DNA from 3 places in the Absicoccus sp. genome. Region 3 is predicted to be linked to each of the others. Evidence: predicted binding sites of a transcription regulator. Region 3 holds the regulator's gene; each other region holds the start of a gene.

Region 1 (10,623 bases), on a different contig from region 3:
GGCCAAAGCGGAACAAACGCAAAATCCTGAAGACATGCAAGCAGCCCAAGATCTGGCTCAAGCCTGTGATCGGTTTGATAAGAAATTGCACGATTTACAGATGAGTCGTATGATTGCCATCCAAACCGCACCGCAATTGCGATTGCTTCAAAACAACAATTCTTTGATGATCGAAAAGATTCAATCGACACTTGTCAATACGATTCCATTATGGAAAAGTCAGATGGTCATTGCGTTGGGTCTTAATCATGCTACACAAGCGGCCAAAGCCCAACGTGAAGTAACCAATACAACCAATGAATTATTGCGACGAAATGCGAATGCTTTGCATACCGCAACGGTAGAAACAGCTAAAGAATCCAATCGCGATATTGTGGATATTGAAACGTTAAAACATACCAATGAACAATTGATCCAAACCTTAGATGATGTAATGCAGATACAAAAGGATGGTCGCCAAAAACGACAAGAAGCTGAACAGGAATTACGACAAATTGAATCGGAATTGAAACAAAAAGTATTAGAAGTAACTAAAAGTGAGTGAGCTAGGTATCTTACCTAGCTCGTTTAGTAAGAATACATGATTGTGAAACAAAAGAAATAAGACGAAAAATATTTGCTTTTATATATTGAAAACAGTTAGGAGATAGCATCTTTCACATGTTTTAATGTAGTGGCATCTGCTTCTTTTGAAGAATCTGTATATCCATTAAGATTTGTATTTTTAATGGCAGTTGTCAAATCTACACCTGTTTTTTCTTGTAACCATGTGTAGAATACAGCTAATCCTTTATCATACTCCGTATTAGCTTCATCTGCTTTTGCCTTCAATTCCGGATCATATGCTTTCAATGCAGCATCATAATCTGCTTTGGTCTTATTATAGGTATTCGTAGCCTCTGACAATTTTGTTTCCGCTTGATCCAAGGCTTCATATGCGTCCTTATGATTATTTTTATAGGCATTATATTTGTTCTCTGCATCCGTAACTGCTTTTTGTTTTTCTGTCAAAGTAACTTGAGCAGCATCCAAGTTAGATTGAGCATCTGATACAGCCTTATCCAAGGAATCTTGTTGAGCAGTGATTGATGCCAATTCTGATTGAGCTTGAGCTAAAGTCTGATTCAGTGTGGCAATTTGTGCATTGACGATATCACGAGCAGTAATTGCATCTTGTACCTTTTGATTGGCTTCTTCCAATGCATTTTTTGCATCTTCTAAAGATTGAACGGCTTCTTTATATTTTTCTCCTTGTTCTCCAGTTGTGATCAGATCATATGCATCTTGAGCTTCTTTTTGAGCAGCTTGTGCATCGGCCAAATTCTTCTCTAATTCACTTTGTTTCGATGTTAGCTCATCTAATTGAGCTTTTGCAGAAGCTTCATCCGATACAGCTTGGTTATAATCAGCCGTTTGTTTATCTTTTTCAGCTTGTTTAGCATCTAAATCTGCTTTGGCCGTATTGTATGCGTCTTGAGCAGCATCTGCATTTTTCTTAGCCGTATTGTAATCGTCTTCTGTGATATTTCCTGCATTAGATTTTGCGGTATCCAATGCTTTTTGATACGTATCTTGTGCCTTTGATAGATCTTGTTGCTTTTGGGTTAGTTCATCTTTTTGTTTTTGAAGATCATTCAATTTTTGCGTATTTTCATCCAATCCCTTTTGGTTTTCATCGATCGCTGCTTGCTCTTTTGACTCTTCGGTTGTGATGGTTGAGTCAATGGAAGCTTTAATTTCGTTAGCAGTAGTTTGTTTGTTGTTGTAATCTTTTTGTGCAGATGATTCGTTTTCTTTCGTTTGATTTAATTCCGATTGAGCATCCGCTAATTTCTCACTTGTTGTTTTTTGAACTTCTGTCGAATCCGAAGTTTCTGCAGTAGTTGTCGTAGTATCCATAGCATTTGTTGCCGGCTGAATATCTTCTGCATGAATTGTTGTACTAGCCAATGCGGTCATACCTGTAGCTACAAATCCTATAGCCAAACTCTTTTTTAAAGCTGAAGTTTTCATATACATTTCGCCTCTCTCTATATTTAGTCATCTTTATACGTTTAACTTCTATACTATAGGATAGTAGAATAATTAATAATTGTTAATAACTAATTTTACTTAAATATAAATTCAGCATTTTGAAACTGTAGAATCATAGAGATAGAGAGAAAGGATATTGGAGTATTATTTTATATAAAAAAGAGAACTATCGCTAAAATAGTTCTCCCTTAATGTTATGCATTCGCATGTTCTAGATCAACGGATTCAGAATCTTGTTTATCTTCTGGATTTTTCTGATTGTATGCGACTAAATCTAATTCGTTTTCCGTTTTTGCAACTAAGACGGTTGCTGTTGCGGCACCAACCACATTGGTTGCGGTACGAGCCATATCGGCAATACTGGAAATTGGTGTTAATAAGACGATAACTTCAACCGGTAATCCAGCAGCAATAAATACAGCTGTTGCGGTAATGGTGGCCGTTCCCGGTACACCAACAGTACCAATGGCTACAACTAACGTTAAGACAATTAAGAAGATGTATTGACCAACGCTGTAATGAATTCCTAATAGATTGATAGCAAAGATAGCAGATACAACAGGCCAAATACCAGCGCATCCTGGCATACCAAGATTGGCACCTAAACTAGCAACAAACGATGCAATATCTTCTTGTACACCTAATTTCTTTAAGGAATCTGTCGTGACAGGAATGGTACCAACCGAACTTTGGGATGTAAAAGCAACCAAACCAGCTGGGAAAATGCCTTTAAAGAAGGCAATTGGATTCAATTTGCCAATCGCTGTCAATAAAGATCCTTCGACTAAGAAAATCTGAATTGCACATAAAACATAAACGATAACAAGAACACTAAGCAAAGGTAATAAATCAGATAATGTATGAGAACTAATGACACGACCAATCAATGCCAATACAGCATATGGCGTATAATCAATCAAATAACTAACGACGGTACCTAAGATTTTATTGGTGGCATCCACAAATTGTTTAAAGATCTTGATATCGGTTTCGCCATATTTGATCAATGCGTTATAGGCAAGGGCAACAAAGATAGCAAAAAGCACGATGGGTACGATTTCTCCATTCACATAATGACTGGCTAAATTGGATGGAAATAAATTTGTGATCGTATCAATAAAAGATGGAACTTCTTCTGCTTTATAGTCTGTAGCTAGTTGATATTGGAATCCTTTTCCAATATGGAAGAAGACACTAAACAATAAAGCGAATGTACTCGCAATCAATGTATTCAATAGTAAGAAACCAACGGATTTTAAGCCAATCTTTTTCAAGTTAATCTTTTCCGTTAGATTAGTAATGCTGGAAATAATACTAAAGAATAGTAATGGAACAACGATGGCACTGATCAATCGTGTATAGATCGTTCCGAAAGCAGAATAGTAAGTATATTTATTCTTAAAGGCAAGACCAACGATCACGCCAAGACCAACGGCAAGGAAGGTTGCTTTGGTGAAGCTCCAATCTTTTTTCTTTCGTAAGTACCAAATAATCGCATAAAATACAATGACAAGGCCTAAAGCGGCTAATTCTAAAATATCTATATTCATGTTTCTCTCCTCCTGATTAATATTTATATGGTTATGATTTGAACCAACACATTCGTTTATTTATCGTGCGACAACACATCGAAACCACCTCTTTCTTAAAACACACATATCTTATGTGATTACTATGATAAAGCGTGTACGTATGCTTTGTCAAATAATATATATAAAAACTATAGGAATAATATGAATAATTCATAACTCCAATCGATGAGGTTGCGAAAACAGAGAGGAAATTCTATTCTGAAACAGAATGAACTTAGAGAGAAGGAATAACATGACGATTCACTTTACTGAAGAAAAACGATTTACTCAAGATCAAGTCCAACAGTTATTTTTATCTGTTCATTGGATATCGGGTCAATATCCACAAAGACTATATAACGCATTGATGCATTCTTCTACGGTCATTACGGCATGGGATGATGAGCGTTTAGTTGGATTGGCACGGGTGTTGGATGATAGTGAAATGTTGGCGTATATACACTATGTATTGGTCGATCCGGCTTATATAAGGGACAGGGAATTGCGGGGCATATGATCGAAAGGATCAAAGAAAAATACAAAGATTATTTGTATATCGAATGGATGCCCGAAGAATCAAAAAAACGCTTCCTTTTATGAACGATTTGGCTTTGAAGTCATGGATGATGGCGTAGCGATGCAACGTTGTAACTTCGCGAATAAACGATAAAAAAACCAGCTCTTTCGAGCTGGTCGAATGCCTATTCGATCGAAATGGTTTCATGATTTTCAATGGCTGCTTGTTTGTCAGGAACCGTAATTTGAAGTTCACCATTTTCGAAGTGGGCCTTAACATCTTCTTGTTTAACATTGTTGCCGACATAGAAGCTACGACTGTAACGTCCATAGTGGCGTTCCTGACGAATCAATTGACCATGATCATCTTTTTCATCATGATTCTGGTCGCGGCTTGCTGTGATATTTAATACTCCATCATTCAATTCAATTTGGATGTCGTCTTTGTTTACACCTGGCACTTCCATATTGAATTGGATATTGCCGTCTTTTTCTACGATATCTGTTTTCATGACATCGCCACCAGACCATTGCGTACCAAAGAAATCATCAAATAAACGATCAAATGTTGGATAGTACATCATAATATCACCTTCCTATTATTCAATAGAGATATACTGTTTCGTGTCTTCGATCTTTTTGGCTTCCGTTGGTAAAGTAATCGTTAATTCACCATTATCAAAGGAAGCTTTGATATCTTGTTGATGATAGTTGTCACCTACATAGAAACTTCTCGATTGTGTTCCGGAATACCGTTCTTTACGAACAATGCGACCTTGATCATCTTTATCATCAGTACTGCTTTGTTTTGTTGCTGTTACTTTCAAATAACCATCACTCAATTCAATTTGAATATCTTCTTTCTTGTAGCCGGGTACTTCCATGGATAATACATAGTTTCCATCTTTTTCTACAATATCAGTTTTCAATACACCGGCTTGGTTGGTAAAGCCACCATTAAAGAAATCGTCAAATACACGTCCGAATCCTGGATAATATGTCATGATCTATACCTCCTTATTCAATTGTGATCATTTTGTTGTTTGTTTCTGGCTCTTTAACTTCCTTTGGCAAGGTAATTTTTAATTCACCATTATCGAAAGAAGCTTTGATATCTTCTTGATGATATCCATCGCCAATATAGAAATTTCTTGAACAAGTACCTTCATACCGTTCTTTACGAACATAACGACTATTCGAATCATCGTGATCGATCTTTCGTGTTGCACTGACTTTCAAATAGCCATTGCTCAATTCAATTTGAATATCTTCTTTTTTTACCCCGGGAATGGCCATGTTCAATTCATACATTCCATCTTTTTCATGAATGTCTGTTTTCAATAAACCAGTTGGTTCATCGGTAAAGAAGTCATCAAATAAATGATTCAATGGATAATATCTCATATATCTGCACCTCCAATTTCTTTCTACGAGTATAATAGCACAAAAATTAGCAGAGACAATATAAAAGTGCTAAAAAGTTTATTTTTATAATTTATGGCAGTTATAGATTAAAAGTGCTAAAAACAGGCCTACCCATGTAGGCCTGCATAGTCTTCCTTCCATTGTGCTAATGAAAGCTTTTTATAATTTTCATCAATCAAAACCTTACCAAAGTTTTCATACAACTCCGTCGATGTGGTCTTGATCTCAGGAATCTGCCGTTTTAAGGACTTCAAGAAACGCTTGGCTTCTTCGGTTTCTACATCACCAATCCGAATTTCTTTTCCATTGATGGTCTGAACATAAAAAATGGTATAGTGCCGAGATTCTTGACCACTCAATCGCGTGATCATTTTTCTGGGAATGTAGACCTTTCCCATATAGACCCAATGCTTCGATATACAAATATCGGAAGGCAAGTAGGCTCTTTTGATCAGTGAAAAAGACAATTTATGAAAGGTTTCCGATTTTAGAATGGCTTCTAATTCTTTATAAGAAAGCTTATCTTTGACAACTTTTAAACTTTCAGGAATATAGAGATAATAGATGATAGCCCCCAATACACCTGCAATCACAATAAAATTAAAGTGTACGAACCAAGGATAGGTACCATGAGCCAAAAAGAATATATACTGCATCAACCAGATGATTTCTAAGAGGATGCTCCCTATCCATAAGAATTTTCGTTTTTTCGTATATTTTTCTGTAATCATATTTCAACCTCGCTAAAGGGTATTATACGCTATATGATATAATGGAGCCAATGAAAATACTTTGTCCAAATTATGTAAAAACAATTCTAGATACATTCCATCAAGCTGGGTTTCAAGCCTATATTGTGGGTGGTTGTGTACGAGATTCCTTATTAAATAAAGTACCCCATGATTATGATGTGACGACCAATGCCAAACCCGAACAAGTGCAGGCACTATTTGAACGAACCATCCCTACAGGTATCGATCATGGAACCATTACGGTCATGAGCGAATGTCCTGTTGAAGTGACGACATTTCGACAAGAATCGATGTATTCCGATCATCGACATCCGGATCATGTAGCATTTGTGAATGATTTGATTGAGGATCTGGCCCGTCGTGATTTTACGATCAATGCCATGGCTTATGATCCTATCCTTGGTTTGGTCGATCCATTTGGAGGACAGACCGATTTAGAAAAACACATCATTCGAGCGGTTGGTAATCCATATGAACGTTTTCATGAAGATGCTTTGCGAATGTTGCGTGCCCATCGATTTGCCGCACGATTTCATTTTCAAATCGAAACACAAACCAAAAAAGCCATCCAACAATTGCACAAGGATATTCAATATGTATCGGTGGAACGAGTTCGCCATGAAATTTTAGAAATTTTAGCTGCCAATCCCTATGAAATTGAGAATATGACATTATTATTGTCACATTGGATGCCAGAATTACAATCGTGCAGAACATGTCTCCAACAAACCCCTTATCACGATACAAATGTTCTGCACCATATTTTAAGAGCAATCAAGCTATTGGATCCATTTGATGAAACATTGGCATGGACCTTGTTGTTTCATGATCTAGGAAAACCAGCTTGTCATACCAATAAAAATGGAATTGATCATTTTAAAGGCCATCCAGCCATCAGTGCAGAAATTGCCTGTCGTATATGTAAAGATCTGAAGATGACCAATGCCCAACAAAAAATCATTCCTGCCTTGGTTTATTATCATGATGAAAAGATGAAAGATCCATTGGCTTTCATTCGTAAATTTCGAATACAAAAACATTGGAGCGATGCCTGGATCCGACAATTGTTCATTGTGAAGCATTGTGATATCATGGCTCATTCGGCCTATGGACAACAAACGATCAAACAATTAGAAGCCTTGGAAATAGGCTACGAAACCTGCAATCGACCAATGGATCTGGCACATCTTGCCATCCATGGCAAAGACATTTTGGAAAATACGCCACTTTCAGGTAAACAAATTGCGGATGCGTTACAAGCTTGTTTGGAATATGCGTTTGACCATCCCGAAAAGAATCACAAAGAAGATTTATTATTGTATATAGAATCGAGGCCAGCATGGAAATAGGAATCTTACTTTTATTGATCTTGGTTTTGTGTGCTTTGATCGTATTGATCTTGCAATTAAAGAACCAACAAACCAACAGTCTTCAAATGATGATGAAAAGTCAGGAAAGTGCAACCCATACACAAGATATTTCGCATCAATTTGACCATATTCTCCAACAAATTCAAAATTTACGTAGTGAACAAAGTGTATCTTTTCAAACGATGGATGCGATGGATGCCCGATTAGATAGCATCAATCGGATCATGACCAACACCAAGGCGCGAGGCAATTGGGGTGAATATCAGCTGGATGCTTTGTTGGAAATGTATGCCGGATCCAATCCCGAAATCTATACGATGCAGTATCATCTAAAAAATGGGAAAATTGCTGATGCCATCTTACATCTTCCAGATACGCAAAAGGTATTATGTATCGATTCAAAGTTTCCTATGGAAAACTATATATCGAAACAAGATCATTTATTTATGCGAGATATGAAGAAACATATCGATGATATTGCCGATAAATATATTACGTATGAAACCGTGGATCAGGCCATCTTATTTTTGCCTAGTGAAGCCATCTATCAATTTATCTGTGCCAAACAAGTTGATGTATTAAACTATGCCCTACAAAGGCATGTTTTATTGACATCCCCCACGACATTGATTGGGGTAATCTATACATTATTAGCCAGTACGCGTGATTTTTACCGTGCAAGTCACATGGAAGAAATGGAATCTGCGATTCTTTCTTTACAGGAAGACATCAATCGACTATGTTTAAGAAGTGAAAAGGCGGAAAAAACATTGGATACGCTACAAAAACAATTTCATGATGTATCCATTTCTGCTCATAAAGTAGGCCAACGTATGGAACGTATGGCAAATGGAAAGAATGATGAACTATGATGCATGTATTAAAAGGAGATATTACCCGTTTGGATTTTGATGTGATCGTCAATGCCGCCAATGAACAATTGGCACCGGGTGGTGGTGTTTGCGGAGCTATCCATCAAGCGGCTGGAAAAGCGTTAGCTGCCGAATGTTGGAAATTAGGTGGGTGTCGTACAGGACAAGCCAAAATGACCCATGCGTACGAACTGCCTTGTAAAGCAGTGATCCATGCGGTAGGACCGATCTATTCTGGATCACCTAAAGACAAAGAATATTTAGAAGCTGCATATTGGAACAGCATGGTGCTGGCCTATGATTTCATGACAAAAAATCACATGGATCATTTAACCTTGGCTTTTCCTTGTATTTCAACGGGGATTTATGGCTATCCCAAAAAAGAAGCTTGTCAGATTGCAACACGAACAGTGCAGCGGATGTATACGCAATACAAGGCCACACGACATATTGATGTGACCTTTGTGTGCTATGACGAAGAAAACTATATGCTCTATAAGGAAGCATTGCACCTACGATGAGATCCATGGTGGAAAGATCACATGACTTTTTGAAAAAAGTTTTGCACCCACAAGCCATTTGTATTGATGCGACCTTAGGCAATGGCAAAGATGCACAATATTTTTTAGCGCAAAAGGTAAAAAAAGTCTATGCGTTTGAGATTCAAGAAGATGTGATTGAAAAGACAGAAAAAGCAATTTCGAATCCGCGATTGTTTGTATACCACAAAGGACATGAACATATGGATATCATCCATGAACCAGTGGATGCCATCCTTTTTAATTTTGGCTATTGTCCCCATGGCAATCCAGAAATTACGACTTTACCGGATACAAGCCTAGAAGCCGTACAAAAAGGAATCCAATTGTTGCGTGAAAAAGGACGAATGGCCTTGGTTTTTTATGCGCATAAACAAGCCAATCAAGAACAGAAAGCCATTGAAAATTATGTATCCACATTGACGAGTTGCGATGTATGTAAAGTTCAAATGATGAATCATGATGCGCCCTATTTAATCGAGATCGAAAAAAAGTAACGTTGGACAAACAAAATAAAATGTACATTTGATTTTAAAATGTAAGCGGTATAATATGCACGTCAAGTATATTCATATCATACGAGGAGGTGCATGTGTGTATGTTGTATGAAGTACAATTTTTGTCTTATAATCAGCGTGATCAAGTACAAGGTTGGATCTATGTGCCTGCTGCCAAGCCCAAAGGCATTGTGCAATTGGTTCATGGCTTTGGGGAACATTCCCGTCGTTATTTGAAGATGATCGTGCAATATTTGGATGCAGACTATATTGTTGCTGCCGATGATCATGTAGGACATGGTAAGACTGCTATTGTCAATCATAATAGTTGGGGTGATTGGGGTGACAAAGGATTCCACACCATGATGGAAGATGAACACAGTCTACATGATCTTGTCGTTGAAAAATTCCCAGATCTTCCGTATTTCCTGTTTGGACATAGCATGGGATCTTTCATAGTTCGTGACTACATGTCAAAATATGGTGATGATTTAGCCGGAGCAACCATTTGTGGAACGACCGGTGTCTGGCCGGATCTTAAAAAAGGGATGCAGATATTGGAACAAGATGTGGCCGAACATAAAGGCAATGAATCCGATCCAGAAGCAGCCAATGCCTTAATGGGTTGGATGTTTGGCCGTTGTAAAGAAGGTGTGAAATTAGGCAATGAATGGATTTGTTCCGATCCAAATGTACAATATGATCATGCCAATGATCCATTTGATGCGTTCACCAAACCAACCACCAATCGAGCTTTCTTATATTTTGCCCAAATGATGGATTACATTTCCAGTGTGGATTGGGCAAAGAAAGTGCCAACAAGCTTACCTATTTATAATATTGCCGGTGATCAAGATCCCGTTGGTCAGTATGGTAGCGGCGTTTATCAAGTATCCAATTGGCTGATCGATACAGGCCATGATGTTACGACCAAATTATATCCAGGTTATCGTCATGAGATCCATAACTATAAGGATATTCAAGAAGAAGTTGTTGCAGGAATTATCGCCTTTATGGATGCACATCGATAAAAAAGGGCATCGAATC
Region 2 (10,623 bases), on a different contig from region 3:
TTCTTTGTTGATTTGTTCCATTTCCAATCGTGTTACATTCGCATAATACTGTTTCATGCGGTATGTCTTTCTACTTTGAAGGCGGTATGTTTCAAGACAACATGATCATAAACGACATAGCCAATAATATAATTCAATGAGATCTTAATGATATTGAATGGAATGGTTGCCAACATGATAAAACTACGAAGATTGGTAATATTGCCATTCGCAAAGCTAACCGCTTTGATCACATCGTTTAAATTCATGCTCATCGCTTTCGCATAGAGAGGCAAAGTGATATACGCGTTACAGAAACATGCCCAAGCCGTTCGAACCAATACGCCAATGACCAAAGAAGCAAAAATGGCTTTATTGGTTTTTCCCATCTTGGTATAAACGATCCATGTTGGGATCACAAAAACGGCAACACCAAGCACATTGGCCAATTCACCGACATAAGCTGTATTTGTACCTACGGTCAATACTTTGATGAGAATCTTGATGATTTCGACCATGGTTGCCGATAATGGTCCCATCGTAAATAAAGCAATGACAGTTGGTACATCCGAAAAGTCAATTTTGTAGAATACCGGCATCAATGGCACAGAGATTTCCAATGACATCAAAACGCCGGCAACGGCAGTCAACATCGCAGTAAATACTAATTTTTTCACATTCCAATTTTTCATCATACGTCTCCTTTTTCTTTTGGACAAAAGGATCTTCGAAAAAGAAAAAACCAGCACCATTCGGGTACTGGTATGCATGCATATAAAAAAGCATTTTTCTTCTACCATCCAGACTATACTGTCGGTTCTGGAATTGCACCAGATCATGCCGTACGGCTCGCGGACTCTACCGCCGATAGGGAATTTCACCCAACCCCGAAGAATTCTTTTATCTGTTACAACCATATCATAATTTTTATTTGTGTCAACCGGAAATTTGTTCGTATATAAAAAACAGATGAATAGGAAAAATGGACGATTTATGATATATTTCAATAAACGAGGATAACAATGAAAGAAGCAATCATCCAGTATATACAAAAACAATATGGCATTGATCCAGACTATCCTTTTGTGAATGCACCAACCGATCCAGTATGGAACCGCCAAGACAATCATGCTTGTTTTGCACGGATATTGCGTGTACCGAGTAAACAACTCGGTCTTTATGGGACGGAAGAAGACATTTTGGATGTGAAGGTCAGTGATCCTTTTTTAGTGGATATCATGGTGGATGAGCCAGGCTATGATCGAAATCATCAGAAAGGAAATTGGCTATCGATTCAATTGGATGGCACCATTGACTTAGAAGATATATATCGTTGGATTGATGAAAGTTATCGTGTGGCTGGCTCAAAATCCAAGAAATCAAAAAAACGTGGATTGAAAGAATGGATCATACCAGCCAATCCGAAATACTATGATATCGAACATGCTTTTGATGATGTTCAAACAATCGATTGGAAACAAGGACGCGGCATCCAAGTTGGTGATCTTGTGTTTATGTATGTGGGTGCACCTATATCCGCCATCCTTTATGAATGCCAAGTAATCCAAACGCATATTCCTTATCTGTATAAAGATAAGAATTTAAACATATCCGCATTGATGAAAATACGTTTATTAAAAAGATATCCACCCGAAGCATTTTCTTTTTCTCGATTAAAGAATGAATTTGGCGTATATGCTATCCGTGGACCTCGAGGTCTGCCACATGCTTTATTTGAAGCATTGGATGTTTATGAAAAGTAGACTGTACTATACTAAAACTTGTACATAGAGGAAGTAAATACATGATTTATCATACAGTTTTAGAAGCGGTGGGGCATACACCGATGATTCGTTTACAACGATTGACAAATGAAGAAGATGCGCAAGTATTGGTGAAATTTGAAGGTGTGAATATTGGTGGGTCCATCAAGACAAGAACGGCATTGACGATGATCGAACAGGCTGAAAAACAAGGAAAGATCCATAAAGATACCATCATTGTTGAGCCAACCTCAGGCAATCAAGGCGTGGGATTGGCTTTGGTAGCTGCTGTGAAAGGATATAAGACGATCATCATCATGCCCGATTCTGTCAGTGAAGAACGACGAAAATTGGTCAAACAATACGGAGCCGAAGTGATTTTAATGCATGATGCTGGCAATATTGGCGATTGCATTCAAGCTTGTGTCACTAAAGCCAATACAATGGCCAAGGAAGATCCACGTGTATTTGTACCCCAACAATTTGAGAATGAAAATAATATTTTGGCACATAAAACCTATACCGCACAAGAAATCTTAGAACAAGTGGATGGTCCGATTGATGGGTTCTGTTCCGGTATTGGTACTGGCGGTACGATCACTGGTGTTGGTGAAGTATTAAAAGCCAAAAATCCAAATATTGAAATTTGGGTGGTCGAACCAGAAAAAGCAGCCATTCTTTCGGGTAAGCCAGTGGGTACACATCTACAAATGGGGATTGGTGATGGTTTGATCCCACCGATTTTGGATCAAGACATTTATTCACATATTTGTATCATTTCCGATGAAGAAGCCATACAAACGGCTAAACAGCTTGCTTGTAAAGAAGGTCTTCTTTGTGGCATTTCCAGTGGGACCAATGTAGCGGCTGCATTGAAATTAGCCAAAAAATTAGGAAAAGGAAAAACGGTCGTGACCATTCTTCCTGATACAGCCGAACGGTATTATTCGACGGCGTTATTTGATCAAGAGTAGAGCTGATACAGCTCTTTTTTAGTATTCAATAGATGTATGGTGCCATAGGTATTCGATATTGTACAAAAGAACAGGAATCCATAGAATGAAGTAGGGAAGTGATGGAATGTATACAAAACAAACACCAATCCGGGATGTAATAGAAGATTCCCTTTTTGAGAACTATGGTCAGTTATTATTTCCTGTCGATCCAGGATATATGAATGGTAGTACCCTAGGTGATCTTAGCTTGACTTGGTACAACAATATCAATCCAGATAAAACCGTAGAGATCGTACAGTTTTTACATGATCAGAAAGAAAATGGCTACACCATTTTTTATGATATCTATTCAGAAGAAGAAAAGCAGAGGGATGTAAGAAAGCGCAATACGGGTCTCTTTTTCTTTCCAGGAAAAGAAAAGGTACCAACCGCTATTGTGAATGCAGGTTTGCGTATGTAGGAGCGATGTAAGATAGTTTTCCCGTTGCTTTGGAATTATCAAAAAAAGGATACAATGCGTTTGCGTTGATTTATCGTCCCGGGGCACAAACAGCTTGTGAAGACTTGGCTTGTGCCATCGCCTTTTTATTTACTCATCAAAAGGAATTGGGGATTCCGATGGCAAATTATTCATTATGGGGTGGTTCAGCTGGCGTAAGAATGGCTGCTTGTGTTGGCACCAATGATTGGATCGCATCGTATCAAGCGATGACTCGACGTATTCAAAAGATCAAAGCGAATGGAACCGATGCGCAAATCGATATATTTCCTGGTTTATCGCATGGCTTTGGTTTGGGTGAAGGTACGGTTGCCCAAGGATGGCTTGAAAAAGCGATTTCTTTTTGGCAAAAACATTAAAAGATCACTTGAACCAAAAACATGTATAAAATGGTTCCCCCGGCAATGCTCAATAGAGTATTTCGTTTCCAAACATAGGAGCCAACGACAACGAGCGTTGCGATGCACTCGGGTAAGCCATGAGGCGTTTCTACCCATTGAATATTACGAAGACAATAAACCACCAACATACCCATGATGGCGTAAGGTAATACCGATGCCAAATAGGTTATATATGTTGGGGTTTCTTTTTTATTGCCAAAAACGAGAAAAGGGCAAAAGCGTAAAAAAATGGTCACAATAGCCATGATAATGATCAAAAGTAAGGTATGTGAATCAGTCATGGGTTTCCTCGCTTTCTAGGCGCTTTCGAAAGATGGTCAAAAGGAAGGTGATCGAAATCATAGTGGGAATCAAGAATTGATCCGGGCCAAAAAGCCATCGACACAGAATGGAACAAAAAACACCAATGATCGCACTGATATGATTTTTGGTGTCTAGCCATTGTTGGGTAAAAACCACTAGGAAAAGGGCTGTCATCGCAAAATCAATGCCCGTTGTATTGAATGTGAAGACACTGCCTAACAGACCACCAAGTACACTACCGATGATCCAATAGATTTGATCAAGCAGGGTCACAAAAAAATAATATTTATTTTGATCGATGCCTTCAGGCACTTCACCGCTACAGACCAAAGAATAGGTTTCATCGGTCAGACCAAAGATCAAATACGGTTTATAGGGTTGGGTATTTCGATATCGATCGATCATGGATAAGCCGTAAAAGAGATGGCGAGCATTGACCATCAGGGTCATCAGGGCCGTGGTGATCAGGCTAGCACCAGAAGTGATCAGATCAATGGCTACATATTGCATGGAACCGGCATAAATAAATAAACTCATCAAAAGTGCCCAGATTGGACCATATCCTTTGGCTTCGAGCAGCACGCCAAAACCAAGACCAAGAACGATATAACCAGCCATCACGGGCAATGATTGTTTGCAGGCATATTTCAATGTCATGTACATCCCTCCCCAAATTGGACATATGAATTATTATACCAAGAATGTGAATTTTATGAGAAAGATATCAAAAGATCGTTTTATTTTTGATTGTATGGCTTGACATTCATACGAGCCAGGGGTATATTTAGCCCATGATTAGCACTTGACAAACTACAGTGCTAAAAACGGAGGTGTTTATTTATGATACTTTTACCGATTTATAACACGTTGATTCTTCCCAATACAAGAGTGTATTTTCAAACGGAAGATTTTAAAGAAGTCACCAACCATGAACCGACACAAGGAAGTCGTGTTTTATTTTTAATGGAAAAGGAAAAGACAGCACCCGAAGATTTGGATGAAAATAGTTTTTATCCAATTGGTGTGCGTGGGGAAATTACGGAGGTCAATGACCAAGGATATGTGGCTATTGAAACCAATAATCGCGTTCGCTTAAATGATATTTATAAAGTAGCGGATCAAACATTCGATTTTTCATTAACACGTTTGAATGATATTGATGATCTCGATAGTGCAACGGAAGCACAGAAAGTTGAAGGCATCAAAGAAGCTATTTTAGAGTTTAGTGAAAATACCCCTTGGGGCAGGGACGCAAAGAACTTTATTCAAGGATTTGATTCTTTGGAGCAAATGGTCGTTACGGCCTCGCCTTGGTTAACGATTACCAATGAAGAGCGATATCATTTATTGGAAATAGATAGTCGTGCTCAAAGAGCCGAAGCCATTGAAAAGATCATGTATGAATTTAGTGAGACCGCACAAGTTCAAAATGATGCTGCTCGGGCGCAGCAGGAAGATTATCGAAAATTGTATAAAGAACAAGCCATTAAAAAACAATTGGATTATCTGCAAAAAGAATTGGATGATATGCACCCGGAAAATGTAACGGATATTCGTCGCTTACAGATGCGAATTGAAGAATCGGGTATGAATGAAGATGCGCGAAAAGAAGCGGAAAAAGCCTTGAATCGTTTAAAACAAGAAGGCAACAACAGTCCTGAATATGGTATGCTTTATGACTATTTGGATTTTATGACTTCGCTAGCTTGGCGAAAGGAAGCACCGGAAAAGATTGATTTGAAAGAAGCCGAAGCCGTTTTGGATCGCGAACACTTTGGTTTGGAGAAGATCAAGCGAAGGATCATCCAACAAATTGCGGTGATGAATTTAAAGAAGCAGCAATCGGGCTCCATTCTTTTGTTTGTCGGTGCACCAGGTACAGGGAAAACAAGCATTGGCAAAAGTATAGCGGATGCTTTGCATCGAAAATATGTGCGCGTCAGTTTAGGCGGTGTCCGTGATGAAGCGGATATTCGTGGTCATCGTCGGACCTATATTGGTGCGATGCCTGGACGAATCATGGATGGAATCAAAAAAAGTGGGGTATCCAATCCAGTCATGGTCTTAGATGAAGTGGACAAATTATCTTCTTCTTATAATGGCGATCCAGCCAGTGCTCTATTGGAAGTATTGGATCCTGAACAAAATTCTACCTTTACCGACCACTATATGAATGTACCTTATGATTTATCGGATGTTTTATTTGTATGTACCGCCAATACGATGGATACGATTCCTGAACCATTATTGGATCGTATGGAAGTGATTCGTTTTTCTGGTTATTCTGCATCGGATAAGTTACAAATTGCGAAAAAACATTTGTTGCCAAAAGCCATGGAATCTATGGGCATCACAAAGGATATGTTGGAAGTACCAGATCCAACCATTGAAGAAATGATTTCAGGTTATACGATGGAAAGTGGTGTTCGTGGTTTAAAGAATCGTTTGGATACACTTTGTCGTTCCGTTGCTGTTCATGTAGAACAAGAAGATGATAAAAAAGTTACGGTCTTATCTGAAGATCTACCTGAACTATTGGATATGCAACCGATTCGTCATGGTCGAAAACTAACGGAAACCAAGCCGGGTATCGTGACTGGTCTTGCTTGGACAAGTGCTGGTGGAGAAATTTTATTTATTGAAACTCTATTTACCAAAGGTCAAGGCAAGACCATCATTACGGGTCAGTTGGGGGATGTCATGAAGGAGTCGGCACAAATTGCCATCAGTATTGTGAAATCTATGTTCCCGGAAAAAGAAGAATTGTTTGAAGAAAATGATTTACATATTCATGTGCCAGAAGGAGCGGTACCAAAAGATGGACCTTCGGCGGGTATTACTCTAACGACGGCCTTAGCTTCCTTAGTCACTGGTAAAAAAGTAGATCCTACGGTTGGTATGACTGGTGAAGTCTCTTTACGCGGGGTAGTTAGCGCGATTGGTGGTTTGCCTGAAAAGTTAATGGCGGCGGCTCGTGCCGGATTAAAGACCATTTATATTCCGGAAGAAAATATTCGTGATTTAAAAGATGTGCCTCAAGAAGTAAAAGATCAGTTACAAATTATTGGGGTCAAAGAAGTATCAGATGTATTAAAAGCCAATCATATTGCATAAAAAGCTGTAGCGAAATCGTTACAGCTTTATTTTAGCGCTTGTAGAAAAGTTTGATAATCATCTTCATTTTGATTGGCATAGGCCTGTGCAAATTGAACCATCGACTGAATAAAACGACCATTTTTTCCTAAATAACCGGCAATCGCAAATCGATTTCCGGTTTTTGCGTGTGCATGAGCCAATGTTCTTGCACATAAAGCACAATAGCCCACAAAATCATTGGCTTCGATTTTTGCCAGGTTGAAAGCACCTTTATAATCCCATAGCTGTCGAACATAGTAATCCAACCATTTGCCTTCGCCAAGCGGAATGCTGACCCAACCTGTTAAAATGTCTCCGGCGGTTTGGGCTGCTCGTAAACCTTCGACGACACGGCGTCCATGTTCATGAAAGATGGATGTACCGGCATTGGGTTCCAAAACGGATTCGTTGGCTTCTTTGATTTGTAAGATGAGGGTATCTTGATTGGAACCACCTTCCAGTAAAATGACCCAAGAACGCGTGCCGACACTACCAACACCAACGACTTTAAAGGCAATATCTCGAATCGTATATTGATCAATGATAAAACGGCGTTCTTTGGGTAAACTCAAACGATAGGTCTTCATCATCAATTCCAGTTGTTTGGATAATTGTTTCGGTGTGATCGACATATTTTTTTGTTCGAAGATGGTACGGATCGGCAAAATTTCGGGTGGATCTTCTTTGAAACGATAATGACCATCCACAAATTCCGTTAGTTTTTCGATGGCTCTTTCTTGATTCTTTTGCAGTGCTTTGTTCATGGTCTTTTGGAGCACATCATTACTAATGAGATCTTTCGTGCTTGTCTGTAAGGTTTCCATATCAATATGGTCATACCAAACGGCCAAAGGACTCATCGAGGCATATTGATGCATGGAATCTTGATATGTTTTTATGGCCAGTTGGATGGCTTGAGAGCGTAATTCCGATGTAAAACCACGATCACGACCACAAACTTCCATGCTGGCGACCATGCGTTTGATGTCCCATTCCCAAGGGGCGGGCAGGGTCTCATCAAAGTCATTGAGGTCAAAAACGAGGTGTCTTTCGGGTGAGGTAAAAATGCCAAAGTTGGCAATGTGCGCATCGCCACAGGCTTGCACACGAATGTTGGTGGAAGAAAGCTCACTCATATCGGAAGCCATCACGATAGCCGCTCCGCGTAAAAAAGCAAAGGTAGAGGCTTTCATTCGTTCATGGCGCAGGGGGACGATATCTTGGACGCGATTTCTTTCTTGATCAAAGATCAGTTGGATCTTATCGATTCGATGGGCACGAAATGGCCATTGACCTTGTTGGGTGCGAGAAATCGTTTTGCGTAGGGATTTTCCATATTTTTTTCCTTGATCGGGATTGTATTTTTCAGTGCTTTGAATTTCTCTTAAAAAGGCATTTCGAATATTTTCTAGTAACGGAAAGGTTTTTACGTTATTCATGATAGGACTCTTTTTTTTCTTTATATATCGAAAAAGAAAGAATCGGCATCCTATTATTGACCAACAGGTCAATAATAATTACAATAGCTTTGGTGATCGTATGCGAAAAGAAATGAAGACGCAATTGACGAAAGAAAAAATCTTGAAAGCAGGTATACAAGAATTTGGTCAGAATGGATATGCGGGTAGTTCGATCAATGCGATTTGTGCGACAGGCATCAATAAAGGATTGATTTATCATAATTATAAAGATAAAGATGATCTCTATCTGGCATGTGTGAAACGAATGATAGCAGATATGGTCAGTGATATTGAAGCACAAATGAGCAAAGAGGTGACCTATAACGCAGCTCGTATGCACTTTTTTTCTTCCCATGAAATGGAAGCAAGACTCTTTTTGGAAATCATGGTGAATCCACCACAAAAATTAGAAGCCAAAATTAAAAAATTACGGATTCCTATGGATTCTCTTAATAAACAACAATTTGGTGAATTACTTTCAAAACATACACTTCGTGACAATGTGAGTGAAGAAATAGCCTATCAATGGATGGAATGGATGCAAACGTTTTATAACATGTGGTTCCAAAGACAAGAAAGCAAAAATGTAAGCTTTATGGATCGCATGGAACAACATGAAAAAGGCGTTGCGCAATGTATTGATTTGATGTTGTATGGCATTGCCCAAAAGAAGGAGGAATCAAAATGATGATCATACGATGGCTTTTCACTTTAGTCTGTGCTTTCTTTATTGGTCGTTTGATGACCAAGATCCATATGCCATCGATCTTAGGATGGTTGATTGCAGGCATGGCTTTGGGACCTCATGCTCTGAATTTGATGCCTCAAACGATATTGGACAGCAATTGGTATAACTTGATCCAAGATATCTTAAGTGTTGGTGTTGGCTTGATGTTAGGTACAGAATTGATTTGGAAAAAGCTCAAAAAATATGGACGAGCTTTATTGATCACGACCTTGACTCAATCCCTAGGTACTTTTTTGATCGTTTCGCTTGTTTTTAGTGTTGTTTTCTATTTTCAAGGTATTCCAATCTGGTTAGGTTTTGCCTTTGGCGGGATTGCCTTGGCAACAGCACCGGCTCCTGCCTTATCCATTACGCAGGAATACCATACCAAAGGGCCGGTCACCAATACCTTATTGCCTATGGCCGTATTGGATGATATCGTCGGTATCATTGTCTTTTTTAGTGTCAATGCAGCCATTGCCAAACAAGTATCGGCTGGATCAATGCCTTGGTACATGGTCCCCATCATGATCTTCTTACCCATCCTCATTGGGATCCTTCCTGGATATATCACGGGGAAATGGTTACAACGAAGTGAAAAACCCGCATCGATGTTATCCATTATCTTATTAATGATCGTCGCAACTGCTCTGTTTGGGTGGGCTTGTAATACGTATGTAACCCCAAGCATTAGTTTGAACTATGTGTTGATTGGCGTGTCCTTTTCCACCGTATTTTCCAATATGGTATCGGATGAGAAGCTTCAAACCATTATCCAAATCTATAATCCATGTCTTTTGGTTGCCCTATTAACAAGTATCGTCAATTTAGGAGCGCCATTGAATTATCATCTTGTGATTGGAGCTGGACTCTATACGGTTTTATATATTGTCAGTCGTGCCTTTGGAAAGTATTTTGGCGCAAGATTTGGTGCCCATCGAACCGAACTACCAGAAACGGTACAAAAATATTTGGGTTTGACCTTATTACCCCATAGCGGTGTCTCTTTGATTTTTACTGGCATCATTTGTGCTACTTTATCCCAAGAACCAAACTTAGTACATATTGTACAAGGTACGATTGCGGCGGCTGCCATTATCAATGAATTTATTGCGGTCTTGGTTGCCAAGAAAGGATTTGAATTAGCTGGTGAAATGAACGCATAGAAAAAACCGAATCATTTGAATTTTCATAAAAAACATCCATTAGTATTGATTTTTACAATTTTTAAGCCAATCGCTTATGTATTATAAGCCTATAGATAAAGGTGTCTAGAAGGAAAGATTCATAGACGCCTTTTTCTTTTGTAGAAAGGATGAGAACAATGGATGCAAGAATTGCAGAACATCCGATTTTAGGGAAACAAGAAAAGGGAAATTTGATCACATTTTATTTTGATG
Region 3 (10,623 bases):
ATGCCAAAATTTAAGATCCTACAAAAATTAATTGACCGCGTGAACTTAATTTCCCGCGAAATTCTTACGGGAATTCCAGTGATTCGTGCTTTTTCAGCGGAAAAGTTTGAAGAAAAACGGTTTGATCAAGCCAATCAGGATCTAACGAAAACCAATTTATTTGTCAACCGAGCCATGTCTTGTATGATGCCTTTGATGATGTTGATCATGAACGGCATCAGTGTTTTGATCGTATATTCAGGTGCACATGGCGTGGATGCTGGAAAACTGCAAGTCGGAGATATGATGGCCTTCATTCAATATGCGATGCAAATTATCATTGCGTTTTTGATGATCAGTGCCATTGCGATCTTTTTACCAAGAGCGAATGTGTCGGCCAATCGAATCAATGAAATTTTAGATACGAAATCGTCCATCATTGAACCGGAACATCCACAAACACCAGAAAAAAAGGGCAAACTTGTCTTTGATCATGTTTCCTTTAGCTATGGTCGTGCCAAAGAAAAAGTCTTGGATGATATTAACTTTACGGCACATCAAGGGGATACTATTGCCCTGATTGGTAGTACCGGATCCGGAAAATCAACCTTGGTCAACTTGATTCCCCGTTTCTATGATGTAACGGAAGGGTCGATACAAATGGATGATGTAGATATTCGCCATATGCAACTAAAAACCTTACGGGATCGCATTGGTTTTGTCCCACAAAAATCGGTGTTATTTTCCGGCACGATCGCATCGAATTTGCGGTTTGGTAAAAAAGATGCATCCGAATCGGAATTGTGGGACGCCATCGATATGGCACAAGCGGAAGATTTTGTGCGTGAAAAAGAGCAAGGCATTTCTTCTCATATTTCACAAGGAGGTTCCAATGTTTCAGGTGGACAAAAACAACGATTGGCTATTGCTCGTGCCATCGTCAAGCATCCTGAATTTTTAGTGTTTGATGATAGTTTCAGTGCACTGGATTTTGCGACGGATGCCCGTTTACGAAAAACATTGAAAGAAAAAGCAGCCGATGTCACAACGATTATCGTGGCCCAACGAATCAGTACGATCATGCATGCCGATCAGATTTTAGTTTTGGATCATGGCAAAGTGGTCGGACAAGGTAGTCATGAAGAATTGATGGCAACATGTGATGTGTATCAACAAATCGCACAATCGCAATTATCACAGGAGGAATTGGCATATGAGTGATCGTCAACCAAGACAGAACCATGGTCCAGGTCGTGGCCGTGTCGTTGAAAAACCAAAAGATTTTCGAAAATCATTCGCGGCATTGGCTCACTATATGATGCGTTATAAATTTCGCTTGTTGGTGATGGTGATCTGTGCCATATTAGGAACGATTTTTACCATTGTAGGACCCAAGATATTGGGACAAGCCACGACGGAATTATTCAATGGCTTGGTTCGCAAAGTACAAGGAAAAGGGGGTATCCACTTTGATACGATCGCGGCTATTTTGATTCGTGTCATGATCCTATATGCGGTGAGTGCCTTATTCTCTTTTATTCAAGGCATTGTGATGGCGGGCATTGCGAATGATGTCGGTTATAATTTACGAAAAGATATTTCAACCAAGATTAATCGGATGCCATTGAAATATTTTGAAAGCCGTCCTTATGGTGAAGTACTATCTCGCATCACCAATGATGTGGATACGCTTCAACAAGGCATCAACCAAAGTATCACCCAATTGATCACAAGTGTCACGACCATTATCGGCGTTGTCATCATGATGTTGTCAATCAATGGATGGATGACCTTGGCAGCACTTTGTATCTTACCGGTATCCATCGTGATCGTTGCTTTTGTGATGCATTATTCCCAACGGTATTTCCGTGACCAACAAAATTATTTGGGTGATGTCAATGGCCAAGTGGAAGAAGTGTTTGCTGGACAAAATGTGATCAAAGCATACAATCAAGAAGAAGAAGTCTTACAGACGTTTAAACAGGCCAATGATTCTTTGTATGAAAGTGCTTGGAAAAGTCAGTTTTTCTCAGGCATGATGATGCCAATGATGCAATTTATCGGTAATGTAGGCTATGTCATCATTGCGATATTGGGTGGTTTTTTAGTCATTCAAAAAGCCATTGAAGTAGGGGATATCCAATCGTTCTTCCAATATATCCGTAACTTTACGCAGCCGATCCAACAAATTGCGCAAATCATGAATATGTTACAATCCAGTACCGCAGCCAGTGAGCGGGTCTTTGAATTCTTACAGGAAGAAGAAGAACCACAAACCGTAGAAGATCCAACCGATCCAACCCATTTAGATGGGCAAGTGACATTTGATCATGTACGATTTGGGTATGATCCGGATCAAGTCATCATTCATGATTTTTCCGCAAAAGTTATGAATGGCCAAAAAATTGCGATTGTTGGGCCAACCGGAGCCGGAAAGACAACCCTGGTCAAGTTGTTGATGCGATTCTATGATGTCAATAGTGGAAGCATTTCCATTGATGGACATGATATTCGTACATTTGATCGCAATGGCTTGCGTTCCTTGTTGGGCATGGTCCTTCAAGATACATGGTTATTCCATGGCACGATCATGGAAAATATTCGTTATGGTCGTTTGGATGCCACGGATGAAGAAGTCATGGCCGCGGCCAAAGCCGCTCATGCCGATGAATTCATCATGCAACAGCCGGATGGCTATCAAACCGTATTGGATGAAGAGTCCAGCAATATCTCACAAGGACAGAAACAATTGTTGACCATTGCGCGGGCAATATTGGCTGATCATAAGATCTTGATCTTGGATGAAGCCACTTCCAGTGTGGATACACGAACGGAGGGATTGATCCAAAAAGCGATGGACCATTTGATGGAAGGTCGAACGAGTTTTGTGATTGCACATCGTCTATCTACGATCAAAGATGCCGATACGATCTTGGTCATCAATAATGGAGATATCGTTGAACAAGGAAATCATGAAGAGTTGTTGAAAAAGAATGGTTTCTATGCGAAATTGTACAATAGTCAATTTGAACAAGTGACATAAAGAGGGAAAATCATTCTCTCTTTTTTTTATCAACTTTTTAGCACTTTTTAGTTGACGGTGCTAATTATTGTGATATACTGTTAGCAGACGTGGAATAAGAGTGCTAGAAAGGAGTCCCTTCATGGAGTTGACACAACGACAAAAAGTTATATTTAAAACCATTGTTGAAGAGTTTACTCGATGTGCAGAACCCATTGGTTCGAAGACGTTGATGGAGCTACTGGATTTTCCTGTTTCTTCAGCCACCATTCGAAATGAAATGGCTAAATTGGAGAAATATGGATTATTGGAAAAGACCCATACTTCAAGTGGTCGAGTTCCTTCACAATTGGGATATCGATATTATGTCGAGCATTTGATGGTCACGGATCTGGATATGCCAACGAAAGTGTCCCTCCAACAAGTATTTTCGGAAAGACAATTTTCATTGGATGAAATGGTTCAGAAAAGTTGTGATGTCCTTAGCGACATGACCAATCTTACGAGTATCGTATTGGGACCGGATAGTTCGCAACAAACCTTACAAAATGTGCAATTGATTCCCATCAATGCACGAAGTGCAGTGGCGATCATCGTGACGGATACGGGTCATATTGAAAATAAGATGTTTCAATTTGATGAAGATGTTTCCGTTAATGATATGAAAACCTGTTGCGATATCTTCAATGACCAATTAAAAGATACGCCCATCAATCAAGTGATATCGAAAATGGAAGAAATCAAGCCATTGATGAGTGCTAAAATTGTTCGAAGTGAAGTTTTATTTGAAGCTTTTGTGACTGCGTTTATGAAATTTGCGACGGAGAAAGTTGCGGTATCTGGTCGAAGCAACATGTTGTATCAACCAGAATTTAGTGATATTTCAAAATTGAAGCAATTGATGAAAATTTTGGAAAATAGTGATCTGTTTCAGAAATGGACGGATCAAGAAGGAAATATTGCCATTCATGTAGGTGAGCGAAATGAAGTCTTACAGATTGGCGATGTCTCGGTGGTATCCACCAAATTTCATGTGAAGAATGACGAAGAGGGGCAACTGATGGTCGTGGGACCCAATCGAATGCAATATTCGAAAGTGGTTGCGCTAATGGATTATATGAGCGATGTAATTGAAGATGTGTTTACGGAAGGAGGCTTTTCCGATGGATCAGGAAACGAAAAAGACAAATGACGAAGAGGTCAAAGCGGAAGATGTCAAATCACCGAAAGATACGAAAGAGCAAGTAGAAAAGAAATCGGTCAAAGACAAAGTAAAAGAAAAGATCAACAAGGTGGATCCAAGAGATGAAAAGATCAAAGAATTGGAAGCTGCGTTGAAACAAGCAAAAAATGATCGTGCTCGTGCGTATGCGGATGCGGAAAATATGAAAAAGCGTCTACAAAAAGAAGCGGATAATGCGAAGAAATATCGTTTTCAACAAGCTGGTTTAGAGCTATTACCAATTGTGGACAATATGGGAATGGCCATCAAGGTGGATTCAGAAAATGAAGAACTTACAAACTATGTAAAGGGATTCGAAATGATCTACCAGCAGTTGCAGCGTGTGTTGGAAAACGAAGGCGTGAAAGAAATTGATGCCGAAGGAAAACCATTTGATCACAATACCATGCAGGCTTTGATGCAAGAAAAGAAAGAAGATACCGAGCCAGGTATGGTCATTGAAGTGATGCAAAAGGGTTATATGTTAAAAGATCGCATTTTGCGACCTGCACTTGTGAAAGTAAGCGAATAAAGGAGGAATTGATTATGTCGAAAATTATTGGTATTGACTTAGGTACAACAAATAGTTGTGTTGCAGTAATGGAAGGTAAAGAGCCAAAAGTAATTCCAAACCCTGAAGGTAATCGGACAACGCCAAGTGTTGTTGCTTTTAAGGATGGCGAAAAGATCATTGGTGATGCGGCTAAGCGTCAAGCTGTCACAAATAAAAATACGATTTCTTCCATCAAACGTTTGATGGGTACAAGCCAGAAAGTCGAAGCGGAAGGAAAGAAATATACACCAGAAGAAATTTCTGCAATGATCCTGCAATATTTGAAAGGATATGCCGAAGATTATTTAGGTGAAAAAGTAACAGAAGCTGTTATTACCGTTCCTGCTTACTTTAATGATGCGCAACGTCAAGCAACAAAAGATGCTGGTAAAATTGCTGGTTTGGATGTAAAACGTATCATCAACGAACCAACAGCTGCTGCATTGGCTTATGGTATTGATAAAACAGATAAAGAACAAAAAGTATTGATCTATGACTTAGGTGGAGGTACATTTGATGTTTCCATCTTGGATTTAGCCGATGGTACATTTGAAGTATTGTCTACCAATGGGGATACCCATCTGGGTGGAGATGATTTTGATAACGTTTTGGTAGATTGGATGGCTGAAGATTTCAAGAAACAAAATGGTATTGATTTGAAGAACGATCCAATGGCTTTACAACGTTTAAAAGAAGCTGCTGAAAAAGCTAAGAAAGATTTGTCTGGTGTCATGCAGACACAAATTTCATTGCCATTTATCTCTGCAGGTCCTGCTGGTCCATTGCATTTGGATATGACGTTGACACGTGCACGTTTTGATGAAATGACAAAGTTTTTGGTTGATCGTACGATGCAACCAATCCGTAATGCATTGAATGATGCCAATATGAGCCCTAGTGACTTGGATCAAGTTTTGTTAGTTGGTGGTTCGACTCGTATCCCAGCGGTACAAGAAGCCGTTGCTCGTGAATTAGGTAAACAACCAAACCACAGTGTCAACCCAGATGAAGCTGTTGCGATTGGTGCTTCCATTCAAGGTGGTGTCTTAAGTGGTGATGTCAAAGATGTCTTGTTGTTGGATGTTACCCCATTGTCTTTAGGTATTGAAACAATGGGTGGTGTCATGACCGTATTGATTCCACGTAATACAACCATTCCAACGAGTAAGTCACAAATCTTCTCTACAGCTACCGATAACCAACCTGCCGTTGATATCCGTGTCTTACAAGGTGAAAGACCAATGGCCAACGACAACAAAGAATTAGGTAAATTCCAGTTGACCGGAATTGCGCCAGCTCGTCGTGGTGTGCCTCAAATTGAAGTTACCTTCGATATCGACTCCAATGGTATCGTAAATGTCAGTGCCAAAGATAAAGCTACAGGCAAGGAACAAAATATCACGATCCAGAACTCTTCTCGTTTGAGTGATGAAGAAATCGATCGTATGGTTCGTGAAGCCGAAGACAACAAAGAGGCGGATGAAAAACGTAAAGAAGAAATTGATTTACGTAACCGTGCAGAAGGTTTGATTGCACAGATCGATGCAACGTTGGAAGACAACAGAGATAAGATCGATGCAAAGCAAGCCGATGAAGTAAAGAAAATGCGCGATGACTTGCAAAAATCATTAGATGAGAATAATATGGACGATGTCCGTACAAAATTGGATGCATTGGAAAAAGCAGCACAAGCAGCCAGTGCCTCTATGTATGAACAAGCCGGTCAGCAACAATCCAATGATTCAAATCATAACACCAATGATGATGTTGTTGATGGTGAATACACAGAAAAGAACTAGTTTTTTAAGAGTTCCACAATTGTGGAACTCTATGCGTCTACAAAGAAAGGGATGATGTCTCATGGCAGATGAAAAAAGAGACTATTATGAAGTGCTCGGCGTTTCGAGAGATGCAACACCGGATCAAATTAAAAAGGCCTATCGTAAATTGGCTATGAAATATCATCCGGATGTGAATAAAGCGCCTGATGCAGAAGAAAAATTTAAGGAAATCAATGAAGCCTATGAAGTCTTAAGTGATGAAAAGAAACGTGCACAATATGATCAATTTGGTCATGCAGGTGTCGATGGTCAATTTGGTCAAGGATTCTCTGGTGGTTATAGTGATTTTGGCGATTTGAATGATATTTTTGGTTCTTTCTTTGGTGGTGGTTTTGGTGGTTTTGGTCAATCCTCACGTCGACAAGCCAATACACCACGTCAAGGAAATGATCGCGTCATGCAGATGAGCATTGATTTTATGGATGCGATCTTTGGCAAGACCGAAACCATTTCGCTTGAAGTGGATGAGCCTTGTAGCCATTGTCATGGAACAGGTGCCGAAAGTCCTTCGGATGTACAAACCTGTCCACACTGTCATGGTACCGGATATGTTATGACCCAACAAAGAAGTATGTTTGGTGTCATCCAGCAACAAACGGTTTGTCCAGAATGTCATGGTACTGGTAAGAAAGTAACGCATGCTTGTCATCAGTGTCATGGTAAGGGTTATGAGCATAAGCGTCAAAAATTGGATATCAAGATTCCACAAGGTATTCAATCCGGTCAACAAATTCGTATTGCCGGTAAAGGAGAACGTGGTGTAAATGGTGGACCAAATGGTGATTTATATATTGAGATCCATGTAAAACCACATTCAACCTTTAAACGACAGGGCGATGATATTTATATCACTGTACCAGTCAGTGCCATCGATGTGACCATTGGTACGAAGATCCAAGTGCCTACGGTGTATGGCGATGTTGAATTAAAGATTCCCGAGGGAACCCAGCCCAATACGAAATTCCGTCTAAAAGGCAAAGGTGTAAAATCTCGTCGTGGAAGTACGGGCGATGAATATGTAGAAGTCAAAGTTGAAATTCCAAAGCGAGTATCCAAACGAGATCGGGAATTGTATGAAAAAATTCGCGATGGACAGTCGGAATCGCCGTTCGAACGTTTTAAGCGTGCTTTTAAGTAGAACAGTGCCAAACACTGTTCTTTTTTTAAATTCGTTGTAGAATAGTACTAAACGACAAAAGGAGCCAAAAAACTATGCCTATTAATATTCCAAATGAATTGCCGGCAAAGGAAATATTAGAAAGTGAAAAGATATTTGCGATTGATGATGAGAATGCACGTCGTCAACGTATTCGACCTTTGCGTGTAGTTATTTTAAATCTCATGCCTAAAAAAATTGAGACCGAGACCCAAATTTTGCGACTCTTAAGTAAGTCACCTTTGCAGCTGGATATTGATCTGATGAAAGTTTCGAGTCATGAATCAAAGAATACGAGCAAAGATCATTTGGTAAAGTTCTATGAAAATTGGGATGTATTAAAAGAAAATTATTACGATTGTATGATCATTACGGGTGCCCCCGTTGAAGAAATGCCCTTTGAAGACGTGGACTATTGGGAAGAATTGACCCATATTTTTGATTGGACCAAGAGTCACGTGCTTTCTACGATGCATATTTGTTGGGGCGCACAAGCGGGATTGTATTATCATTATGGTATCCATAAATACCAATTGAAGGAAAAACTATTTGGGATCTTTCCACATGAATTGTGCGATGAATATGATTTCTTGACCAATGGTTTTGATGAGATCCATAATGTTCCGCATTCACGCCATACCAAAATTGATGAGAAAGAACTCGCAAAAGAAGATCGTTTGGTTGTTTTATCACGATCCAAAAAGACAGGCTCAACGATCATTGTGACCAAGGGATATCGTCAGATCTTTGTGATGGGTCATTTTGAATATGGAGTGGATACATTAGCCCAAGAATATTTCCGTGACGTGAATGCCGGAAAACCCATTCATGTACCCGAAAATTATTTTCCTAATGATGATCCGCATCAAAGACCGGTCTTGACATGGCGTTCTCATGCGAATTTGTTGTATCGAAATTGGCTGAATTATGTTTATCAAACCACGCCATATCATATTGAAAAGATTGAAAAAGCCCCTTTATATCAAGGCTTTAGAGAAGATCATGGATATGCACAAGCATTCCGAAAGGAAGATGATGAATGAAAACAGGATTAGTACTAGAAGGCGGTGCCATGCGTGGTATGTTTACCGCCGGTGTATTGGATGTTTGGATGGAAAACAACATTACCTTTGATGGAGCCATTGCGGTTTCGGCTGGGGCTACGTTTGGGTGCAATCTGAAATCGCATCAACCCTATCGAGTGTTACGCTACAATAAGAAATATTGTCAAGATTGGCGATATTGTAGTTTTCGTTCTTTATTTTTGACAGGAGATCTATATGGTGCAGAATTTGATTATGATCGATTGCCAAAAAAATTAGATATGTTTGATTCAGCAACCTTTAAAAAAGATCCAATGGATTTTTATGTGGTCGCAACCGATGCGAATACAGGTGATCCATTATATCATCGTTGCATCGATGGCAAAGATAATGATCTGACTTGGATTCGTGGATCGGCATCGATTCCGGTATTTGCTCGTCCCGTCCATGTGGATGGATATACCATTTATGATGGTGGCGTGTCCGATCCGATCCCTTATAAAAAAATGTTTTCTTTGGGATATCAGAAACAAGTTGTTTTGTTGACGCAACCCGCATCCTATCGCAAACAACCACAAAAAAACATGAAGACATTGCGTGTACTGTTGAAACGATATCCAGAAGTCATTAAAGATCTGGAGCATCGTCATACATCTTATAATGCGACGTTGGATGCCATCAAAGTGTTAGAAGAAGACAAAAAGCTGTTTGTGCTTCGTCCCCAAGAGCCATTAAATATTGGTTCGATTTGTCATGATCCCGAGGAATTGGAACGGGTATATAAAATGGGACGGTTGGAAGCGGTCAAACAATTAAAAGCATTGAAAGCCTTTTTAGAAGAAGAGTAAGTTACTTTTCTTCTTTTTTCTTGAGAAAATACATAGTAAAGGTAGCACGGGAAATGATGGTTTCTTCTTCATTGAATAAGAAAACTTCATAGTTGCCAATTGTATGGCCTCTGGATATTTCGGTCGCAATGGCCGTGATTTTTTTGCCGGTTGCAGGTTTGATGTAATTGATGGATGCATTCAGGGTCACACTTTCTCTGCCACTAGCGAAACTGGCTGTCCCTGCAGCGGTATCGGCTAAAGAAAAAAGCAGGCCGCCATGAACAATTTGAAAGACATTTAACATCGAATCATCGATGGTCATATCGACACGAGCATGGCCCTCCCAAGCTTCGACGATCGTCATATTGTGACGTTGCAGAAAGGCAGTGGAATGATTCATACGTTGGATCAGAGCAAGATTATTTTTTGGTTTCATGCTACTAGTGTAGCACAGTATGCTATAATACGACTATCGATTCAGGGAGGATATGAAATATGTCAGGTAATTGGACAAGTTGGTTGATCATGCTGATCTTGGTTGCTTATATGATTTATTCCGTATTTCATACGGTTCAAATCTATTCCAAGCATAGAAAAGCATTAACAGAATGGAAAAAAGTGAATGCCGATGCAGAATTGTTTGATGATAGTAAAGCTTGGGTCATTTCCAGTGGCATCATGGCCGTTGTTGGTATTGTGATCGCATTGAATATTCAATCGATGAATGTCAATGCCAATTCTGTTGGACTATACCGTGTGGCTTATATCATGATTTCCATTATTTTTATTAGTATGGTCTTTTCTTCATTGGCAAATAAACGAATGTGGTTTGTGAATGATGGTTTCTTTTTTGGGGATCGCTTTTTCAAATTTAAAGATATTGAGAAAAGAGAACCCATTGGTGGGATTGGATCTCATACGTTGCATTTAGTTTTTAAAGATAAATATGCCATTCAAATCAATAAAAAGATGGATGA

The links. The regulator HrcA, encoded in region 3, represses chaperone genes, less so after heat shock. The targets are predictions, from matches to a motif close to TTTTAGCACTNNNNNNNNNNNAGTGCTAAAA.
Region 1: a site for HrcA is predicted at 5,570-5,600, ahead of SOS22_RS09430 (Hsp20/alpha crystallin family protein). Genes of this name have one in related genera too.
Region 2: a site for HrcA is predicted at 4,695-4,725, ahead of lon (endopeptidase La). Genes of this name have one in related genera too.

Annotation. Positions count from the first base shown of each region.
Region 1 covers NZ_JAXDRQ010000063.1:31,561-42,183, forward strand. The annotation lists gene SOS22_RS09400 (toxic anion resistance protein) at 1-544, shown strand, start outside; gene SOS22_RS09405 (hypothetical protein) at 640-2,013, opposite strand; gene SOS22_RS09410 (dicarboxylate/amino acid:cation symporter) at 2,229-3,584, opposite strand; gene SOS22_RS09415 (GNAT family N-acetyltransferase) at 3,859-4,122, shown strand; gene SOS22_RS09420 (Hsp20/alpha crystallin family protein) at 4,307-4,705, opposite strand; gene SOS22_RS09425 (Hsp20/alpha crystallin family protein) at 4,721-5,125, opposite strand; gene SOS22_RS09430 (Hsp20/alpha crystallin family protein) at 5,139-5,525, opposite strand; gene SOS22_RS09435 (hypothetical protein) at 5,654-6,277, opposite strand; gene SOS22_RS09440 (CCA tRNA nucleotidyltransferase) at 6,328-7,647, shown strand; gene rmuC (DNA recombination protein RmuC) at 7,638-8,540, shown strand; gene SOS22_RS09450 (macro domain-containing protein) at 8,537-9,061, shown strand; gene SOS22_RS09455 (class I SAM-dependent methyltransferase) at 9,091-9,576, shown strand; gene SOS22_RS09460 (alpha/beta fold hydrolase) at 9,678-10,607, shown strand.
Region 2 covers NZ_JAXDRQ010000014.1:568-11,190, reverse strand. The annotation lists gene SOS22_RS02325 (creatininase family protein) at 1-57, opposite strand, end outside; gene SOS22_RS02320 (ECF transporter S component) at 54-674, opposite strand; FMN riboswitch at 764-878, opposite strand; gene SOS22_RS02315 (MmcQ/YjbR family DNA-binding protein) at 1,002-1,742, shown strand; gene cysK (cysteine synthase A) at 1,784-2,716, shown strand; gene SOS22_RS02305 (hypothetical protein) at 2,823-3,158, shown strand; gene SOS22_RS02300 (alpha/beta hydrolase) at 3,188-3,556, shown strand; gene SOS22_RS02295 (branched-chain amino acid transporter permease) at 3,553-3,879, opposite strand; gene SOS22_RS02290 (AzlC family ABC transporter permease) at 3,872-4,558, opposite strand; gene lon (endopeptidase La) at 4,742-7,015, shown strand; gene SOS22_RS02280 (DUF2252 domain-containing protein) at 7,042-8,475, opposite strand; gene SOS22_RS02275 (TetR/AcrR family transcriptional regulator) at 8,576-9,184, shown strand; gene SOS22_RS02270 (cation:proton antiporter) at 9,181-10,389, shown strand; gene SOS22_RS02265 ((2Fe-2S)-binding protein) at 10,548-10,623, shown strand, end outside.
Region 3 covers NZ_JAXDRQ010000052.1:34,287-44,909, reverse strand. The annotation lists gene SOS22_RS07445 (ABC transporter ATP-binding protein) at 1-1,200, shown strand, start outside; gene SOS22_RS07440 (ABC transporter ATP-binding protein) at 1,193-3,022, shown strand; gene hrcA (heat-inducible transcriptional repressor HrcA) at 3,144-4,193, shown strand; gene grpE (nucleotide exchange factor GrpE) at 4,165-4,755, shown strand; gene dnaK (molecular chaperone DnaK) at 4,770-6,575, shown strand; gene dnaJ (molecular chaperone DnaJ) at 6,637-7,755, shown strand; gene metA (homoserine O-acetyltransferase MetA) at 7,830-8,816, shown strand; gene SOS22_RS07410 (patatin family protein) at 8,813-9,664, shown strand; gene SOS22_RS07405 (PaaI family thioesterase) at 9,666-10,082, opposite strand; gene SOS22_RS07400 (hypothetical protein) at 10,142-10,623, shown strand, end outside.